DNA from 3 places in the Paenibacillus sp. MT86 genome. Region 1 is predicted to be linked to each of the others. Evidence: riboswitches for the same ligand, from Rfam matches in the RefSeq annotation. Region 1 holds a riboswitch; each other region holds the start of a gene.

Region 1 (4,233 bases):
CCGCCTTGGCCCAAATGCTGGAATGGACGGGCGATATGCAGGTGACATTCCACCGGGCTTTTGATGAATTGGAGGATCAATTCGAAGGGCTGCGTACATTGCAGAAATATCCGGCCGTCACCCGCGTCTTGACGTCGGGAGGACCGCAGCCGGCACCGCAAGCGATCCCGAGGATTCGCGAGCTTGTGGAACAAGCCGCAGGCACCGGGCTTAAGATTTTGGCCGGGAATGGCCTGAAGTGGGAAATCATACGCGATTTCATCGACCAGACCGGCGTGAGCGAGGTTCATTTCGGCTCAGCTGTCCGGTATGGCCGATCAGGGCTGAAGCCCATTGATCCGGTTGAACTGCGATCCTTGGCTGACAGCTTACATCAATAGAAGTAGCAAACCTATCGGAAACAGGTGAACAAAAATTGCAAACCGAATTGAATAAACAGCAAGAATTTGTGGTTGGCGTTGACCTTGGGGGTACGAAGATCGCGGCAGCGCTCTTTGATTCCGAAGGACAGCTGCTGAACCGGGAGCAAATGGAGACAGCCGGAGCGCGTACGGCCGAGGAAGTGGTCGCGAGAATTACGAACATGATTCGCAGCGTGTCGGGCGGCCACCCGCTTCGAGGCGTAGGCATGGCTTCGCCGGGAACGGTTAACAGCCGGGAGGGCATTGTCATTCACGGCACGAATTTGCCGGAATGGACCAACGTCCCTCTCAAAGCCTGGATGGAACGAGATCTGAATACGGAAGTACAAGTGCTGAATGATGCCAATGCAGCCGCATGGGGCGAATATGTAAGAGGTGCCGGCCGAGGGTCGACGAACATGGTTTACGTGACGCTCAGCACAGGCATCGGTTCAGGCATCGTGCTGGATGGCAAGCTGTTTCTGGGCAGCAATTCCTTTGCAGGGGAACTTGGGCATCATATCATTGATCCCAGCGGTCCGCAGTGCAATTGCGGCAGCCATGGCTGCTGGGAGGTGTTTGCTTCAGGAACGGCCATCGGCCTGGCAGCATCCCAGCGGATGCTTACCCAGACCAGCGTTATTTCTGAACTGGCCGCAGCCGATGGAGGCGTGAACGCCAGGCATGTATTCGAGGCTAAACGTCTTCATGACCCCGTCGCAGTGGAGGTCATCGATCGTGCCGTCTATTACATGGCACTTGGACTGGTTAACGTCATTCACAGCTTCAACCCCGATCGCATCGTGGTTGGCGGGGGTGTGAGCAGAGCAGGCGAGCTTCTTTTCCCGCAGCTTCGGGAAATGACGGATAAGCTGGTCATGCCGTCCTATCTAGGAACCTACGAGATCGTTCCTGCGGGACTGCGGGACGATGTTGGCCTGGTGGGAGCCGCAGCCTTGTTCCAATAATATATTCGTAAGAAAAGGCAACAAAAGCCGCCCTCAAGGGCGGCTTTCTGATTATTCATGAAGAGAGCGGGAAACGGAGCGATCATATTTGCGTAAGCGAAGTCCGTAACTTGTGACAGGTGATAGGCGTAAACCGTAAGCCGTCATCCGTTTTCACTGGAGTCGAGTTTTTGGTTTCCTATTAGGTTTGTTTGTATCCGACAAACAATAAGCGGTTGCCCGCACTTTCCCGCCCGCCGACGGAAGCCGCCGGCTCCAAACCCGCACGCGAGGCGGCCTGCAGGCTTGGAGCCGGCGGCTTCCGCTATTCCATGTATTTTGATGCGTCGAACGTAATCATGCTCGTATGGTTGGCATGCTCGATCAGTGAGGAGAGCCTGGTCACTTCGCGTTCCTTCTTGCGCGCCTGCGCCTGATAAGCTTCCGGATCGTATAAGGCCACGTTAAACAGCGTTACGGCGCCATCTCCGCTTCCCCGGCCGCTCTGGCGCTCCAGCTTCTTGCGGGAGCCGAGATGGGCAAGCTGTCCGATATCGCTGCGCATTTGTTTGGCGAGCTCGATCGCCTCCATGATGGTCATGTCGGAGCCGTTCCAACTAATGGTCTGCGTCGTGTTGGAGATTGCCATCAGCAGATCCAGCTTTCTGTAATCCGCTGCGGCGGCTTCGATCTCTTCCGTAATGGCATCCACGCTGCGAGCAGGATACTCCGCCGTTTCCCCTTTTTCAATGATCGTGCTGCTGTTGTTCAAGCGTTCCGTCATCAATTGATTCATGAGACGGTTGATTGCTGCCCGGACTGCCAAAGCTTCAGCCATCGTGATTTGACTCATAAGCGAAGGATCACCTCTTTGATTTCTTGTCTGAATATGTAAACGTTCCGAACTGCAAAAAAGTTGCATGCCCGTTAACAAAACGTCGCCGGAGGTTCGATGGAGTGTTACATAATTGTCATGAGTATACGAGATGGCATAATGAAAAAACATGAAAATTTTCAGCCTATACGACATTGATTAACATATAGTGATAGATTTCTAGGATATTATTGACAGCATCCTTGCTTGTATACTATATTAAGAGAAGGTTACAAAATGTTAATGAATTTTGCCGAATTTCGTTTGTGAAAACGGGGGAACCGTCTTGGGTGAATTATTCTTGTACCATAGAGAGTATAGGGAACCTTCAACCGAACCCTTAGCTAACTCCGTAGGCATCGAAGGAGAGAACATATTTTGAAGAAATTTGTCATCACATTGCTTGGATCTGCAATTATTTTTTCTTCAGGTGCCGTATCAGCTTATGCTGATCAACAACCGAATTTTCAGCATCAAGTGAAGCAATTGGTAGGAACGCCTTATAAATGGGGCGGAACAACGACAAGCGGATTTGATTGCTCCGGATTTATTCTGTATATGTTTAGAAATTTCGACATGGATCTTCCGCGCACATCCCAGAGTCAGGCTAAAGCCGGGGTTCATGTGGATCGCGAGGACCTGAGAGTCGGAGATTTGGTATTCTTCAATACAAGCGGAAGCGGCATTTCCCATGCGGGCGTTTACATTGGAGATGGACAATTTGCGCATGCTTCCAGCAGCAAGGGCGTAAGAATCAGCAAGCTTAGCGACTCCTATTACGAACCGCGTTATGTAACGGCGCGCCGTGTACTGAGTCAAGAGAACTATGCTAAACTGGTAGGAAGCGCGAGCTAATTGGAATACGCAGTTTAGAGTTCGATACATAACCGGAAAGCCTGACAAGAGATGATCTTGTCAGGCTTTCTTTTTTTATGGAAGATTATAATTTGGGATTCTGCGAAAGGATTCACTAGATTATTCTTTTACGACAGAGGCATTCACGGCGGCTTCCATGCCATTATTATAGGAACGGAACAAGCCCAGACGCCAGAAAGCGGCACCTTTCAGATCATAGCGCTTGGCCAAGCCGAGCTTATCGTCGACGGATGTGGCGGTTTCGCTGCTTAAGCTGATGCCGAGCAGGAGCTTCTGCTTAGGAACGCCTGCCTGAAGTGCCTGCTGAATGGCTTGGTCCACCAGACTGTTGGGTTCAGGAACCTGGGCTTTGGTGCCAACCGGATTGTACTGATACGCCATGACGATGAGATCATCGGCAAGGGAGGCCAGCGTCTTGTAATCATAGCCTTTATAGGCGCTGTTCAATGGCGGAACCGCTAAGGACAGAGCAATGTCGCTCGGCAATGCCGCTTTCAATTGCTTGACGTAATCATTAAGCAGCTTCTGCTGCTTCGCGGCATCCAGTTTAAAACCGAGCCCTTCGAAATCAAGCACCACGCCGCCGAATCCGTTATCCGCCACCGCGGTCGTGATGCCCTCAATGGACTTTTGGCGAAGGCTGCTGTCGCTGAGGACTTTGGTTAATTCGCCGTTTCCGTCCAAAGCGTAAACCATAAGGTACGGTTTAATCTCCCGATCCGCTGCATCCGCAACAATCGATTGCGGAGTCACGTCGCCGGCCGCCGCAGGCAGACGATACTCGTCGCCTTGAAGCGTAAACTGACCTTCCCGATCAATGCGGCTCCAGCCGAAGGCGACTGAATTCATGGATGCTACGAGATCCCGCTCTTGGAAAGATTGCAAAGCGTAAAAGGCTCTTAGATGCATTTCGCGCTGCGGCGACACGAGGGAGACCGTGCGAGTCGCCTGATTCCAGCCGACATTAACGCCGAATTGGCTGCTGAACGAGCTCAGCGGAATCAGAACGCGGCCTTCCCGCTGGACAGGGGGAGCGGCCAGCTTCACTTTTTTACCGTTGACGGTTGCGCTCGTGCTTCCGACTTGAAGCAGCACTTCCGTCGTTTGACCTTTCACCTCGCCAATGGCCTTCACC
Region 2 (4,233 bases), 3.0 Mb from region 1:
CCGGCTCCTGCAGCTGAACGTACTGATGCCAGTAGGAAGCGTACAGGTCCGTATTCTCGAACGAGGAGGTTGCCGGGAGCACGATATCGGCATACTTGGCCGTATCCGTCATAAACAGGTCATGCACAACCGTAAACAGATCTTCCCGTGCAAACCCTTCCCTGACCCGCTCGGTATCGGGAGCCACAACCAGCGGATTGCTGCAATAAACGAAGAGCGACTTAATCGGCTGTTCGGTCATGGCAAGCGCTTCGCCGATCCGGTTCATGTTAATGGTGCGCGCTTCGGGATTCGGCCGGAGATCGGGACGCTCAAGCGCGTCGCTATCCATGCTGTTGTAACCGCCGTTCGACTTGGCGGCCCCTCCGCCCCGCTTCAGCCATTGTCCGGTCAAAGCGGGAAGCGCGGCAATGCTGCGCACCGTCAAGCCGCCGTTGTCGTGATGCTGAAGACCGTTGCCGATATGGATGTAGGAGGTATCGGCCCGGCCGTAGAGGTCGGCCAATTTCTCGATATCCTCGATCGAGATGCCGGTAATGGAAGAAACGTGCTCCGGCGTGTATTCTTTGACGTGCTCGCGCAAGGCTTCATGACCAATCGTATACTTGCGGAGGAATTCCTCATTTACCATGCCGTCACGGAACATGATGTGCATGAGGCCGACGGCCAGCGCCGCATCCGTGCCTGGATACAGCGGAATGAACCAGTCCGCCCATTGCCCCGTCTGGTTCTTGTGGACATCGATCACAACGACCTTGGCACCGGCTTTGCGCGCTTTCTCTGCAATCACCATCTGGTGCATATTGGTGCTGACGATGTTTCCGCCCCAGACGAGGATGACGTCGGCTCGTACGGTGTCCTCCGGAACGGTTCCCCCATTAAACCCCATCACGGATTTCCAGCCCTCATTGCCCGCGGAATTGCAGATCGACTGCTTCAGGCGGCTGGCACCCAGCCTGTTGAAGAACCTGCGGTCCATGCCGTCGACGCTCAATATCCCCATATTGCCGTAGAAGCTGTAGGGCAGGATGCTCTCGGAGCCGTATTCCTCGATCAAGCCCTTATAGCGTCCGGCTATCTCCTGAATGGCTTCGTCCCAGCTGATCCGCTCGAAGGCGCCCTCTCCCTTGGGACCTACTCTTCGCAGCGGATAGAGCACGCGTTCCGGATGGTACACCCGGTGTGCCATATTACGGACTTTATTGCAGATGGCTCCCTGCGTAATCGGATGCTCCGGATTACCGGTCACCTTGACGATTTTTCCGTTCTCTTTATGCAGCAGCAGGCCGCATGTATCGGGACAATCCAACGGACATACCGCCGGAAATACGCCGTTTTCCTGATGAATCATCGCTTGAGTCATTTCGTGCTTCCCCCTTTTGCTCGGCTGCATCATATCCCTTTATCTTAAAAGAAAATCGGGGTTCCAGTAAAGTCATACATTTTTTTCTAATCAGGTGATTCACTTTTCTTCCCCCCGGGTATATTCCTATCAAGAGCAAAGAAGAGGAACCCAGACCCTTTCTCTTCCTTGCCGAATCATGGACCACTCCCAAAAAAATTCGCCATGCCAGTGTCTCCTCCCCCGAGACCGGCATGGCGAATTTGTTTATATGGCATCCTCCCAGTGACCGATGTTCCCCGCGACTAACCTTCTATATTATAGAAACTCGTGATTTTCGCAGAAAACATGCAAAATAAAAAGCCTGTCAAAGCCACGTCTTTATGTAAGCGCTTATCTGTCATTTTTTATAAATAATTCTGTTCGAATGATCGTTGGAGGATGTTTTACAAACGATTGGAGCAGGCGTAATATACTATTCAGCTTCGAAAACATTCTTCATATTCACATGACATTCGCTTAATTTCCTTGATGGAAAGCGGGGGAACCAACCGTATGGAGGGATACCTATAGGATCCTTCAACCATACTAAGGGGTGAATCCTGATTCCATCGCGTACGTACGCCGCGATGGAATCAGGTAGGGCGACTCTCACCGCCCGAATCCGACAGCTAACCTCGTCAGCGTTGATCGGGAGGGTTGTGAACTTGTGATCAAACACAGGGTTCTAACCTGTGTTTTTTGTTTGCCAAAAATCAGCATAGGAAGGGTGACCGTTCCTAGGTCCAGCATATAAAAAACACCGATAGAAGTCCGTTCAGGGAGCTTCTACCATGAACTTAATCTTAAGCGGCGGTGAAAAACAACCATGTTATCCTCAATCAAGCGCTTCCTCATCGGAAGACCGCTTAAATCGACGGAATTAGGCGAACAAAAGCTGAATAAAACCAAGGCGCTGGCCATCCTGTCATCCGATGCACTATCGTCCGTGGCCTATGGCCCGGAACAAATCCTCATTGTGTTGATGACCGTCGGGGCAGCTGCCTATTGGTATTCCATACCGATTGCCGTCGGCGTCCTGGTCTTGTTGCTGGCACTTATCCTGTCGTACAGACAAATTATTTTCTCCTATCCGCACGGCGGCGGCGCATATGTCGTGTCCAAACGGAATTTGGGCATGTACCCGGGGCTGGTGGCCGGCGGTTCCTTGCTCGTGGACTATATCCTGACGGTTGCGGTCAGCGTGTCGGCCGGGACGGATGCGATCACGTCGGCTTTTCCGGTATTGCATGCCTATAATCTGCCGATCTCCATCGTGTTCGTTCTAAGCTTGACCGTATTGAATTTAAGAGGGGTTACGGAGTCGGCCTCCATACTGGCTTATCCGGTTTACCTGTTCGTGCTTGCGTTATTCATCCTGATCGGGGTAGGGATATTCAACATTGCCACAGGCCATGCGTCTCCGGAGCTTCATACGCCGATCGGCACGCCCGTAGCCGGGCTGAGCTTGTTTCTGCTCCTGCGCGCATTTGCCTCGGGCAGCTCCGCCCTGACCGGCGTGGAGGCGATTTCCAATGCCATTCCGAATTTCAAAGACCCGGCCCCGAATAACGCGGCCAAAACTCTGGTGGCGATGGGGTCGCTGCTGGCCCTGTTATTTTCGGGTATCGTTTTCCTGGCTTATTACTATGGGGTCAGTCCCAGCGAACAAGTCACGGTCGTTTCCCAAATTGCCGAGCATACCTTCGGGCGAAATGCGCTTTATTACTTCATACAAGGGACAACGGCCTTAATTCTGATCCTCGCCGCCAACACGGGGTATTCCGCTTTTCCCCTGCTTGCCGTCAATCTGGCGAAGGATAAGTTCATTCCTAGAATGTTCACCGTCCGCGGCGACCGTCTGGGATACTCGAACGGAATCATTATTCTTGGATTTTTCTCCATTCTGCTGCTGCTGGCTTTTGAAGGCAAAACCGAGCATCTGATTCCGCTCTATGCCGTCGGCGTGTTTATCCCGTTTACCCTCTCCCAGACGGGGATGATGGTGAAATGGATTCGCGAAAAGCCCGAAGGCTGGATCGTCAAGCTGATCATTAACACCACCGGCGCATGCATCAGCTTTATCGTGACCATGATCTTCTTCTTTACGAAATTCGCCCAGGTGTGGACCGTGCTGATATTCCTGCCGCTGATCATCTGGATTTTCACCCGGATCCGCAAGCATTACGAGGCGGTAGCGGACCAGCTCCGGATTACGACCTGCGAGCCGGTTAAGCCGATTGAGGGGAATGTCATCATCCTGCCTGTGGCAGGAATCACGCATGTGGTGGAGAACTCGCTGAATTACGCCAAATCGCTGGGAGCGGGCCAAATCATCGCGGTGTACGTGCCGTTCGAGCGGGAGGAGGAAGTCGCCTTCCAGGAAAAATGGAAAAAGTGGCAGCCGGACATCCGGCTGGTGACGCTGCACTCGCCTTATCGGAGCATCATTCAGCCGCTGACGAAATTCATCGATACCGTGCAGCGCAAGGCTAGCGAATCCGACTATCAGGTTACCGTCGTCATTCCGCAGTTCATCCCCAAGAAGGGCTGGCATAATTTCCTGCACAATCAATCCAGCCTGCTCATCCGGGCACATCTCCTGTATCGGAGAGACGTGATCATCACGACGGTTCCCTACCATTTAAAAAAATAGCGGGCTTGTTCCCTGCTTGATTCATTACTGGGAACAGCCTCGCCCATCACGACAAAAAGCTGCGATCAACCGCTGCCTTTCATCAAGGACGGTTGAACGCAGCTTTTTCTTTAAGCCAGACGCTCGCCAGGCTTCCGGCATTAGGAAACATTCTGCGCCGAATGAACCTGTTGAGGAGCGCCGGCCGATGGCACAG
Region 3 (4,233 bases), 2.5 Mb from region 1:
CTTCGCGGAAGAGCCGAGGAAGGATGGAATCTTCATCAATACCACGGCAACTCCGAGTTCTACTCCAACTTCGGCATTTACAGCGTTCGCATCCGGGTGCCCGAGAATTACATTGTCGCCGCGACCGGATTCCCGACCAAGCCTGCCCAAAAGTCGAACGGGGAAAAAATTTATCAATTCTATGCCGATGATGTGCATGATTTTGCCTGGTCGGCCTCGCCCAACTTTGTCACGGCCGAGGAGGCCTTCTCGGCACCGGGCGTGCCGGGCGTCCGCATCAAGCTGTATCTCGATCCGGCCCATAAAGACCTGAAGGACCGTTACTTTGATGCCGCCAAGTCGGCACTGGCTTCGTTTGGTAAATGGTACGGAACCTATCCTTATTCCACGTTGTCCATCGTCGTCCCGCCGGAGTCGGGCAACGGTGCAGGCGGCATGGAATACCCGACGCTGGTCACGGCCTTCGGGGCCAAGAACGATTCGCCGGGTTATGAGCTCGAACGGACCGTCATTCACGAGATCGCCCACCAATATTTTTACGGAATGATCGCAAGCAACGAATTTGAGGAAGCATGGCTGGACGAGGCCTTTGCAACCTATGCAGAAGAAAGAGTGATGGAGAAGGAATACGGCATTACCTCCAACACCGCTGCTCAAGGAGCATCGATTACCTCCCCTGCCCCGCTGAAGATGGAGTCCTGGAAATACAGCTCACACGAGAACTACGCGCTGAATGTTTACACGAGAGGCAAGCTGGTGCTGCAAGGCATTGAACGGCAGGTCGGTCCACAGATGATGGGGAAAATCATGCATACCTATGCCCAGAAATACCGTTTCAAGCACCCAACCACGTCTGATTTTCAGAAAGTCGTCGAGCAAGTAAGCAAAACCTCCTGGCAATCGTATTTTGACCAATATGTATATGGAAGCCAAATGGCCGACGTCGCCATCGATGTGATCAAAACCAAAAATAAAGGCACGTCAGACCATCCGCGGTATGAATCCACGGTCAAGATTACGAGCAAGGACGGAGATATAACCGATGTGCCTATCGTGTTCGCCTTTGAAGACGGCAAAACGGTGGAGCGAACCTGGAGCGGCAAGGACGGAAAAGTTACGTACACCCTGGAGTACAGCACCCCGCTCGCCTGGGCCATGGTTGATCCGAAATACTCCATCGTTCTGGAGAATAGACACATCAATAACTATATGAAGGCAGGAATGGATCCGAAGGTGGTCACACGCTGGAATCTCAGTATTACCAAGCTTGTGGAGACGTTGTTCGGCAGCCTGTCATGGTGAGGGGGGAGCACATGAAAAGTTATGCAGGCCAAGGGTGGATCAGTGTTAAAGACCAATTATACGTCTCCATTCTGCTGTTCTTGTACCGCATGCTGTGGGGATATTGCCTGTACCGGCTTGTAAAATCGGCAGTCGTCCCCCTGCTGATGCGATATCCGGATTCTGCCCCTAACGAGCTTAGTCGCCTGTTATTCTTCTACGAGGGCGAGATGAGTCTATCGTTAAGCGGCACGGTCCATACCTATGGTTGGCTTCTGGCCGCTCTGCTCCTGATCCGGATGGTATGTACCCCGCTCATTCGGGCAGGCATCTTCTATAACCTCCACCAGGAGGCCAAGGGCGAGCGCGGATTATTCTTCTTCACCGGCATGCAGAAGCTATGGAAGCCCGTTACGGTATTTTATCTGATCGAACTTGTTCTTACCTTTGTGCCCGGATACTGGATTCTGCCCAAAATCCTTCCGATCCTGCTGAACGGGATCCATGAGCCGGTTCTGCTGCTTCATGCGCTGCCTCATGCAGCCGGCTGGTTTCTGTACGCCTATCTGATTCGCCTGTTATTGCTCTATATGCAATTCGGCCGTACGGACAATTCCGGCATGATCAGCTCCATTCTTGCGCTCTTCCGCCGACTGGGCACGGCTGTGCTGTTATCCCTTACCGTTGGCGGATCGGCCTGCGTCATTCTTTTGTTCCTGAGCTCGGCATCGCTCTTCTGGGCGGGATTGATCGGCTTGATTATTCAGCAAGCCTCTTATTTTCTGAATGGACTCTTCCAAATTTGGGTAATTTCCGCCCAATACCATTTGTGGCGGGATTCTTCCTCGCAGCATGCCTAATCGTTACATTTCGTTACCATCATATGATAAACAAGCTCGTAAATATGCTGTAATCGGAAGCGACACATTTCTCTCTCGGACTTGATTTTACAAAGAATAGAAGTTTATTTTTCCTCAATATTACATTTTCCGATGGCCAAATTACAAAAAAACCTGATTCCGCATGATGGGGACAGGTTTTTTTGTATAAAAATGAGCTTTCCTCATTTGCCAAATTGTTAATACTCTGCTAAAATAACGAATATGTTAGTAACAACTTTGTCATCTTTACTGTAACTTTTTGCTGGAACTATGTAATTTCGTTAAGCATGTTGGAACGTCAGACGTCAATGAATGGGTTCATCAACATTTTAAGGAGCCGAATTCCCATGATTGGGAAGCGGGGGATCCGTTTTGGGTGAATTGATCTCGCAAGAGAGGGATCATAGGGGACCTTCAACCGAACCCTTAAGCTAACCTCGCAGGCAATGGAAGGAGCTTTTTGTTTTGAAAAAGAAGTTAACGGCCATTTCTCTAGGCCTGGCCCTCGCACTCACATTAGGGACCGGAAGCGCTTTCGCCGATTCCAAATTAAATACTGCAATCAAACCAGCCATTGGTGTCTCTTATAAAACAGGTGGAACCACAACGAATGGTTTTGACTGCTCCGGATTCACCAGCTATATCTACAAGAAACTTGGTCTAAGCCTGCCGCGCACGTCTGGAGCTCAATACAAAGTCGGTACGGCCGTAGCCAAGAGCAAGCTGAAAGCTGGCGATCTCGTGTTCTTCAACACATCCGGCAGAGGTGTATCTCATGTGGGTATTTATGTTGGGGGCGGCAAATTCGCTCATTCCTCATCCTCGCGCGGTGTCATCATCAGTCCGCTGAGCCAGAGCTATTACGCCAATCGATACGTAGGTGCTAAGCGAGTCATGAGTCAGTCTACGTACAAGTCTGTAGCTGTGAACTACAATTAATTATTGGAACTTCATTGATTTATCCTTTACAAGAAGCCCTGGGCGTATGAGATTGTGCCGATCTCATCCAGCGGCTTTTTCTTTTGTCTGCTCTGTGTATACCTTTATAACGTTTGGGACAACGAAAAAGTTCCCACTTTTCGAGAAAAAAAGAAAATTATTATGCAAATTCTCTTCGCATCCTCAAGTCATTGCATCTTCTACCCTTTATATACCCTCCTCTCCCTTCATTAAACACCCTAATGGAAAAATATTGATTTTATTTTCTGAGGACTACTACGAGCAGCGATACGTAGGTGCCGAGCGCATCATGAGCAACGATCAGTATGAAAAGTCGACCGGAGAATCCTCCTAAGCTTCGATGTCTTATCCTCGTCCTGCCCATACATATCCGTTTGCCCGTCAAAGGAGACCTACTTCTCTTGGACGGGCTTTTTGATGCGGCTAGAATGTTCGAGGAATAGGGTATAATTTAATTTGTAATTACGACAGGGGGACTTTGCCAATGGATGCAGCACCGATTTCATTTCACACGGTGGTCATGCGTGAAGAGCATGCGAAAGAAATATGCGCCTGGACCTATCCTCCTCCCTATAACATTTACGGTTTTCTTCCCTGGGAGCAGATGAAGGGGCTTGAGATCGAGTTTGGGGATCCGGACATCCGCCGGGAGCAGTACATTTCGATTTTGGATGAACGGAAGACGCTATGGGGATTTGCCCAACTGTTTCCGATGCATGAGGTTACGCGAATCGGGCTGGGCATGCGGCCTGATTGGTGCGGACGCGGAATGGGTAAACGGTTTATGCAGACGATTGTCCAGGAAGCGAGGAGGAGGCGGCCTGACGATGAGATCGACCTGGAGGTAATGACCTGGAATGAGCGCGCGATCCGCGCATACGAAAAGGCCGGGTTTCATATCACCGATACGTACGAGCGCCTTACACCGACGGGAAACTCCCTTTTCCACTGCATGGTGTATGAGCCTCCGGTTAATGAGGAATAGTAATCTTTGTCTATATGAAAAAGCACAATTCTGTGTACTTTTTATGAAGGTGCGCGGTATAGTTGCTTTTTTTGTCACAACTGGCTATGCTGTCTATGGATGTTGGTTTATAATGGAGACAAGTGC

Evidence for each region. Region 1 has a riboswitch for cyclic di-AMP ahead of AC3RCL_RS11405 (C40 family peptidase). Riboswitches for the same ligand answer to the same signal wherever they lie in the genome.
Region 2: linked by a shared signal. The riboswitch ahead of AC3RCL_RS29960 (APC family permease) and the one ahead of AC3RCL_RS11405 (C40 family peptidase) in region 1 are both predicted to bind cyclic di-AMP.
Region 3: linked by a shared signal. The riboswitch ahead of AC3RCL_RS00515 (C40 family peptidase) and the one ahead of AC3RCL_RS11405 (C40 family peptidase) in region 1 are both predicted to bind cyclic di-AMP.

The regions. Positions count from the first base shown of each region.
Region 1 covers NZ_CM179499.1:2,584,887-2,589,119, forward strand. Annotated here, with positions in the region: gene AC3RCL_RS11390 (copper homeostasis protein CutC) at 1-380, shown strand, start outside; gene AC3RCL_RS11395 (ROK family protein) at 416-1,369, shown strand; gene AC3RCL_RS11400 (hypothetical protein) at 1,674-2,201, opposite strand; cyclic di-AMP (ydaO/yuaA leader) riboswitch at 2,464-2,597, shown strand; gene AC3RCL_RS11405 (C40 family peptidase) at 2,601-3,077, shown strand; gene AC3RCL_RS11410 (stalk domain-containing protein) at 3,198-4,233, opposite strand, start outside.
Region 2 covers NZ_CM179499.1:6,564,763-6,568,995, forward strand. Annotated here, with positions in the region: gene AC3RCL_RS29955 (molybdopterin-containing oxidoreductase family protein) at 1-1,363, opposite strand, end outside; cyclic di-AMP (ydaO/yuaA leader) riboswitch at 1,849-2,044, shown strand; gene AC3RCL_RS29960 (APC family permease) at 2,211-4,037, shown strand; gene AC3RCL_RS29965 (formate/nitrite transporter family protein) at 4,178-4,233, opposite strand, start outside.
Region 3 covers NZ_CM179499.1:108,992-113,224, reverse strand. Annotated here, with positions in the region: gene AC3RCL_RS00525 (M1 family metallopeptidase) at 1-1,302, shown strand, start outside; gene AC3RCL_RS00520 (hypothetical protein) at 1,314-2,141, shown strand; cyclic di-AMP (ydaO/yuaA leader) riboswitch at 2,488-2,623, shown strand; gene AC3RCL_RS00515 (C40 family peptidase) at 2,628-3,101, shown strand; gene AC3RCL_RS00510 (GNAT family N-acetyltransferase) at 3,607-4,107, shown strand.